Tahibacter amnicola: one gene and its partner. The protein of the gene in region 1 interacts with the protein of each later gene in a pairwise test. Links are inferred from orthologs where the notes say so. Each region holds a gene or a part of one and is shown on either strand. Other genes may lie near its edges. The genes, in order: N4264_RS07020 and N4264_RS24480.

What was found.
Region 2: the proteins of N4264_RS07020 (region 1) and N4264_RS24480 interact in binary tests that used the Escherichia coli proteins (3 or more experiments, as listed by UniProt). The link is inferred for Tahibacter amnicola from one-to-one orthologs.

Annotation. Positions count from the first base shown.
Region 1 is NZ_CP104694.1:1,684,393-1,687,577, reverse strand. What follows is about bases 14-2,878. They hold N4264_RS07020 (MOSC domain-containing protein), read left to right. Parts: upstream 14-978; coding sequence 979-1,779; downstream 1,780-2,878. Other genes in these bases: N4264_RS07015 (GMC family oxidoreductase), read left to right, coding at 1,859-2,878; N4264_RS07025 (NTP/NDP exchange transporter), read right to left, coding at 14-903. Outside these bases: more of N4264_RS07025, read right to left, coding at 1-13; more of N4264_RS07015, read left to right, coding at 2,879-3,185.
Region 2 is NZ_CP104694.1:6,181,183-6,184,459, forward strand. The notes cover bases 55-3,011. They hold N4264_RS24480 (assimilatory sulfite reductase (NADPH) flavoprotein subunit), read left to right. Parts: upstream 55-608; coding sequence 609-2,414; downstream 2,415-3,011. Other genes in these bases: N4264_RS24475 (fibronectin type III domain-containing protein), read right to left, coding at 55-66; cysI (assimilatory sulfite reductase (NADPH) hemoprotein subunit), read left to right, coding at 2,426-3,011. Outside these bases: more of N4264_RS24475, read right to left, coding at 1-54; more of cysI, read left to right, coding at 3,012-3,277. UniProt on the Escherichia coli protein: Component of the sulfite reductase complex that catalyzes the 6-electron reduction of sulfite to sulfide. This is one of several activities required for the biosynthesis of L-cysteine from sulfate.

The DNA of each region.
Region 1 (3,185 bases):
GAGCAGCGCGGCGGCCGGACCGGAGCGCACCAGGATGGCGCGGGTGAGCGTCGTCTGCAGCAGGATCTGCAAGAGATTGGTGCACAGGTCCAGCTTGGACGCGAATTCGATGCGCAGTTCCCGGGTCGGAAATTGCGCGCCGATGAAATCGACCTGGAAGGCATAGATCACCGTGCCGACCAATTCCGCCAGGAGGGTCAGCACGGCCATGCGCCGCAACAGCGGATCGCGCAGCGTCCCGATGATGCCGGCCAGGATGCTGCCGCCGATCACCCGTTCTCCCCGCGTCGTGTCACCGTCCACGGGATGGCGTCGCGACCATTCCGACAGAAACAGGATGCAGCCGATACACACCGCAAGGAACAGCGCGGACATCACCAGCAGCCCCGAGACCCCGATCCGATGGACCAGGGCGCCGGTCATGTAGGGTCCGACGATGGCACCCAGCGCACCGCCAACGGCGATGATCGGAAACAGCCGGCGTGCCTGACCGGTATCGAAGATGTCGGCCATGAAGCTCCAGAACACGGCGACAACGAACAGGTTGAACACACTGACCCAGACAAAAAATACCGATCCGAGCACCTTCGCACCGATCACGTCCTGCATCTGGAACAGCGGAATGAACAGCAGGACGCAGCCCAGGAAGAACAGGTATACCGCCGGCACGAAACGGCTGCGTCGCCAGCGCGCGGCCAACATGCCGAACACCGGCGTCAGCAACAGCGTGGCGAGAAACGTGGCCAGGAAGAAGATCGGCAGCTGCGTGGACCCGACCGCCGCCGAGAGCTGCTCACGCACCGGGCGCACGATGTAGTACGCCGCCAGCACGCAGAAAAAATAGGCGAACGAGACGCCCAACGCAGTCCACTCGTGCCGTTCGACCGCAATCCGTTTCGTCACGCGTGATCCGCTGAATGGCCCTGGTTGTGGCGGCGCAAGCCTAACCGAATCGACCGGATCGCGCATAATCGGCGGATGAAACCGACGCTCTCCGAACTGCACCTCTATCCGGTCAAATCCTGCGCGCCACTGCCATCCGCGTCAGCCACCGTCGAAAAGCGCGGGCTCATCCACGATCGCCGCTGGATGATCGTGGATGCCGACGGCAAGTTCGTCACCGGCCGCCAGCACGCGCGCCTGCCGCTGCTGCAGGCCGAACCGGTCGCCGGCGGGTTGCGCATGAGCGCGCCCGGCATGCCGCCGGTGACGGTCGCCGAGCCCGCCGATGGTGCGCGTTGCGCAGTCAACGTCTGGCGCGACTCCATCGACGCCGTTGCCGCCGACAGTACCGCGTCCGAATGGGTCAGCCGCTTTCTTGGCCAGCCCGCCCGTCTGGTATTCATGGATGCGGCAGCGCGACGTCCGGTCGATCCAACGTACGCGCAGGCCGAAGACGAAGTGAGCTTCGCCGACGGGTTTCCGGTGCTGCTCATCTCCCAGGCGGCGCTTGACCACCTCAACGCGCGCCTTGCCACACCCATTTCGATCCTGCGCTTCCGGCCCAACCTGGTGGTTGACGGCACTGCGCCCCACGCGGAAGACCAGTGGCGCCGGGTCCGCATCGGCGAGGTCGAGTTCGATGTGGTCAAGCCCTGCACGCGCTGCGTGTTCACGACGGTCGATCCGGCCCGCGGCGAACGCGACCCGTCCGGCGAGCCACTGCGGACGCTGACCACGTATCGCCGTTCCCCGTCCGGCGTCACCTTCGGGCAGAACCTCATCCCGCGCGGCAGCGGCGTCATCCACCGCGGTGACGCGGTCCACGTGCTGGATTGAGCGCGATGCTGCAGTGCGATGGAGCATCTGCTCTATGCACCGGGCCTAGCCTCGGGTGCGTCCTCCCCAGGGCTGTTACATGACCTACGACTACATCATCGTCGGCGCCGGATCCGCCGGCTGCGTGCTCGCGCACCGACTCAGCGAAAACCCGCGCACGCGGGTCCTGCTGCTGGAGGCCGGCGGACGCGACTGGCATCCCTTCATCCACATGCCGGCGGGGCTGGCCAAGCTGGTCAGCAACAAAAGCGTCAATTGGGACTATTACACCGAGCCGGAGCCACAGCTGCAGAATCGCCGTTTGTGGTGGCCGCGCGGCAAGGTGCTGGGTGGTTCCAGCTCGATCAACGCCATGTGCTATATCCGCGGCGATGCGCGCGACTATGACGAGTGGGCCGAACTTGCCGGCGATCCGCGCTGGCGCTGGGACGCGGTATTGCCAAGCTTCCGCCGCAGCGAATGCAACACACGCGGGGCCAGCGAACTGCACGGTGGCGATGGTCCGCTCTGCGTATCGGACCTGCGCCACACCAATCCCCTGTCGCAGGCGGTGATTGATGCGGCGACCAGCCTCGGCCATACACCCAATCCGGATTTCAACGGCCCCAGCCAGGCGGGTTTCGGCTACTACCAGGTCACCCAGAAAGACGGCGCACGCTGCTCGATGGCTGCCGGCTACCTGCGCAGTATCCGCGGTCGCCGCAATCTCACGGTGCTGACACGCGCCACGACCGAACGCGTGCTGTTGAGCGGAACCCGCGCCACCGGTGTGAAGTTTCTGCATCGCGGCGTCTCGCGGACAGCCGAAGGCGGTGAGGTCATCCTGGCCGGTGGCGCTATCAATTCACCGCAACTGCTGATGCTCTCGGGCGTGGGCCCGGCCGACGCGCTGCGTAGCCACGGCATCGCCGTCAGCCACGATCTGGCCGGTGTCGGCGAAAACCTGCAGGACCACCTCGACGTGTGCACGCTGGTGCGCTGCACGCAGTCGATCACCTACGACCGGACCAACGATATCGCCATAGCCCTGCAATTCCTGCTGCGCCGCAGTGGCATCGGCACATCCAATATCGCCGAAGCCGGCGGGTTCCTGCGTTCACGGCTGGCGACGGACGAGCGCTGCGACGTTCAGTTCCACTTCGTGCCGGCATTGCTCGACGACCACGGTCGCAACCGCCTGCCCGGTTTCGGCTACACCCTGCACGCCTGCGTACTGCGCCCCAGGAGCCGCGGCCATCTACGCCTGCGATCGGCCAATCCGGCAGATAAACCGCTGCTGCAGCCACTCTACCTGAGCGATCCCGAAGGCGATGATTTGCGGCGCATGGTGGAAGCCGCGCGCATCTCGCGCGAGATCCTGGCGCAGAAGCCGTTCGACAAATACCGCGGTGACGAGATTTTTCCCG
Region 2 (3,277 bases), 4.5 Mb from region 1 along the record:
CGATGCCTGTCCCCCAATGCCAAACAGCCCTGCCAGCACGAGGCCGGCAAACATACTTTTGCGCACTGTCATCTCCCTTTGCGATGAAGACGCCCGCGCCGGCCACGGGCGGCCAGCGAGGTCGGACGTCATTCGATTGCCGGCGCGTGCAAACGACGCCGGACGCTGTGGCCGGATCGGTCCACTCCGGCGGCGCCAAGGATAATTACGCTACAGTGCAACAAATAGACATTACGCCACGCATCCGCGCACAAGGGCATAAAAAAACCCGCCGCAGTCGCCCGCGGCGGGTTCCCTCCCCGCAGGCTCTGTGGCCCGCGCGGCCGGATTGTGGCGATCCGTCCTGCGGAGTCACGCGGCAGCGCAGCACGGAGCGCAGTGTCCGGCCGCCCTTGCCCCCGTCGACATCGTGCCAAAGTGGTGCCAGCCACCCAGGCAATCCGCCGCCCCATATCCAACCGATTGATCTGCAAAGCTAATTCCAAACCGGAATGGCACATGTCGCGGCGGCATAACCGAATAACCCCCCATCCTTTCCGCCGCCCCGCACCGATCCCTAGCATCCCCTGTCAGTTGGCGTTTAGACGTCCAAATGATTCGGTGCTGCCATGTCCTCCAACGCCGCTCTTCCACTCATTCCGCTGCCCGAAGCCAAGGCCGGCGAACTGCTGCGGCTGGTCGACGGTCTCGACAGCAGCGCCCTGTGGTGGCTGTCCGGCTATGCCGCCGGGCTCGCTTCGCAGCCGGCATCGCTGCCACGCGCCGTCAACGCGGCGCTGGCCAAGGACGCAACGCCCGCGCTCAAGCTCTCCATCGTGTACGGCAGCCAGACCGGCAACGCCAAGCGCCTGGCCGAGCAGCTGGCGCAAAAGGCCGAAGCCGCCGGAATCGCGGTGCGTCTGTTGCGCGCCGACGCCTACCCGACGCGTGAACTCAAGGCCGAGCGCCTGCTCTACATCGTGATCAGCACCCAGGGTGATGGCGATCCGCCGGACGACGCCCGCGGCCTGGTCGAATTCATTGCCGGCAAGCGCGCGCCGGAACTGCCCGAACTCCAGTACGCCGTGCTGGGTCTGGGCGACAGCAGCTATCCGCAATTCTGCGCCATCGGACGCCAGCTCGATGAGCGCCTTTCGGCGCTCGGTGCGCGGCGCCTGGTCGCACGCGGCGATGCAGACGTCGACATCGACAGCATCGCCAAGCCCTGGCTGGAGCAGGCCCTCACCGCCGTGCGCGAAGCGACCAAGGGCGCTGCGCCGCTGGCGACAGTCACGCCGCTGCGTCCGCCCGCCGCGCCCGCGTTCTCGCGTGAGAAGCCCTTCGCCGCCGAGTTGATCAAGAATCAGCGCGTGACCGGCCGCGGCAGCGACAAGGACATCCGTCACGTCGAACTGTCGCTGGAAGGTTCCGGCCTGCGTTACGAGCCGGGTGACGCGCTGGGCCTGTGGCCGCGCAATCCGGCGGCACTGGTTGACGCCGTGCTCGATGCGCAGAAACTCAACGGCGATACGCCCGTCACGCACGACGAGGTCACGCTGTCGCTGCGCGAATGGCTGTCCAGCCGCCGCGAGCTGACCAAGCTGGCGCGTCCCTTTGTCGCGCAGCACGCGGCGCATGCCGGTGATGCGGAACTCAACCGGATCCTCTCACCCGACCACGCACCGGCGCTGACGCGCCTGCTCGGTGAGTACCAGATCATCGACCTGCTGCGTGCCTTTCCAGCGGCGTGGTCCGCCGAGGAACTGGTCGCCGCCCTGCGCCCGCTGGCGCCGCGCCTGTACTCGATCGCCTCGAGCCAGCGCCTGGTCGGCGACGAAGCGCACCTGACCGTCGCGCACGTGCAGTACGAAGCCTTCGGCAGCACGCACTGGGGAGCGGCGTCGCACCAGCTGGCCGCCAGCGACGAAGGCGCGGCCTTGCCGATTTTCATCGAGCACAACGATCGCTTCCACCTGCCCAAGGACACCGCCCGCGACGTGATCATGATCGGTCCCGGCACCGGCGTGGCACCGTTTCGCGGCTTCGTACAGGAACGCCAGGCCATCGGCGCTACGGGCCGCAACTGGCTTTTCTTCGGCAATCCGCATTTCCGGTCGGACTTTCTCTACCAGACCGAGTGGCAGGAAGCGCTCAGGAACGGCTCGCTGCACCGGCTGGACCTCGCCTTCTCGCGTGACCAGGCGGAAAAAGTTTACGTGCAGCATCGCCTGGTCGAGCAGGGCCGCCAGCTCTACGCGTGGATTGAATCCGGCGCGCACGTATACGTCTGCGGTGACGCCACGCGCATGGCCAAGGACGTGCACAACGCGCTGATCGAAGTGGCCATGAGCCACGGCGGCAAGAGCCGCGAAGACGCCGAAACGTATATCAACCAGTTGCAGCAACAGGGCCGTTACGCCCGAGACGTGTATTGACGATGAGCGCGTTGCCTTCCCCCGTTGAAAAGATCAAATCCGAAAGCCGTTACCTGCGCGGGACGCTCAAGGAAAGCCTGGCCGACGCCGTCACCGGCGCGCTGCGCGAATCCGACACGCAACTGATCAAGTACCACGGCAGCTACCAGCAGGACGACCGCGACGTGCGCGAGGAACGGCGCCAGCAGAAGCTGGAGCCGGACTACAGCTTCATGATCCGTACCCGTACGCCCGGCGGTATCGCGACGCCGGAACAGTGGCTCAAGCTCGACGCCATCGCCACGCGCTACGCCAACGGTACGCTGCGCGTCACCACGCGGCAGGCGTTCCAGTTCCATGGTGTGATCAAGCGTGAACTCAAGGCGACACTGGCAGCCATCAACGGCAGCCTGATCGACACCATCGCCGCCTGCGGCGACGTCAATCGCAATGTGCTGGCGGCGGCCAATCCGCTCGAATCGCAGGTCCACGCGGTCGTGTACGAGCAGGCCAAGGCGCTGTCGGAGTACTTCCTGCCCAAGACGCGGGCGTACTACGAGATCTGGCTCGACGAAGAGCAGGTTGCCGGTACGCCCGAGCACGAACCGATCTACGGCGCGACCTACCTGCCACGCAAGTTCAAGACCGCGTTCGCCGTGCCACCCGTCAATGACGTCGACATCTTCGCCAACGACCTCGGCTTCATCGCCGTGGTCGAGAACGGCGTGGTGGTCGGCTATAACGTCACCGTCGGCGGTGGGTTCGGCGCCACCCACGGCGATCCGACCACCTATCCGCGACTGGCCGATGTCATCGGCTTCGTGACGCCGGAACAGGTCATTGCCGTCGCCGAAGGCGTGATCACCACGCAGCGCGACTGGGGC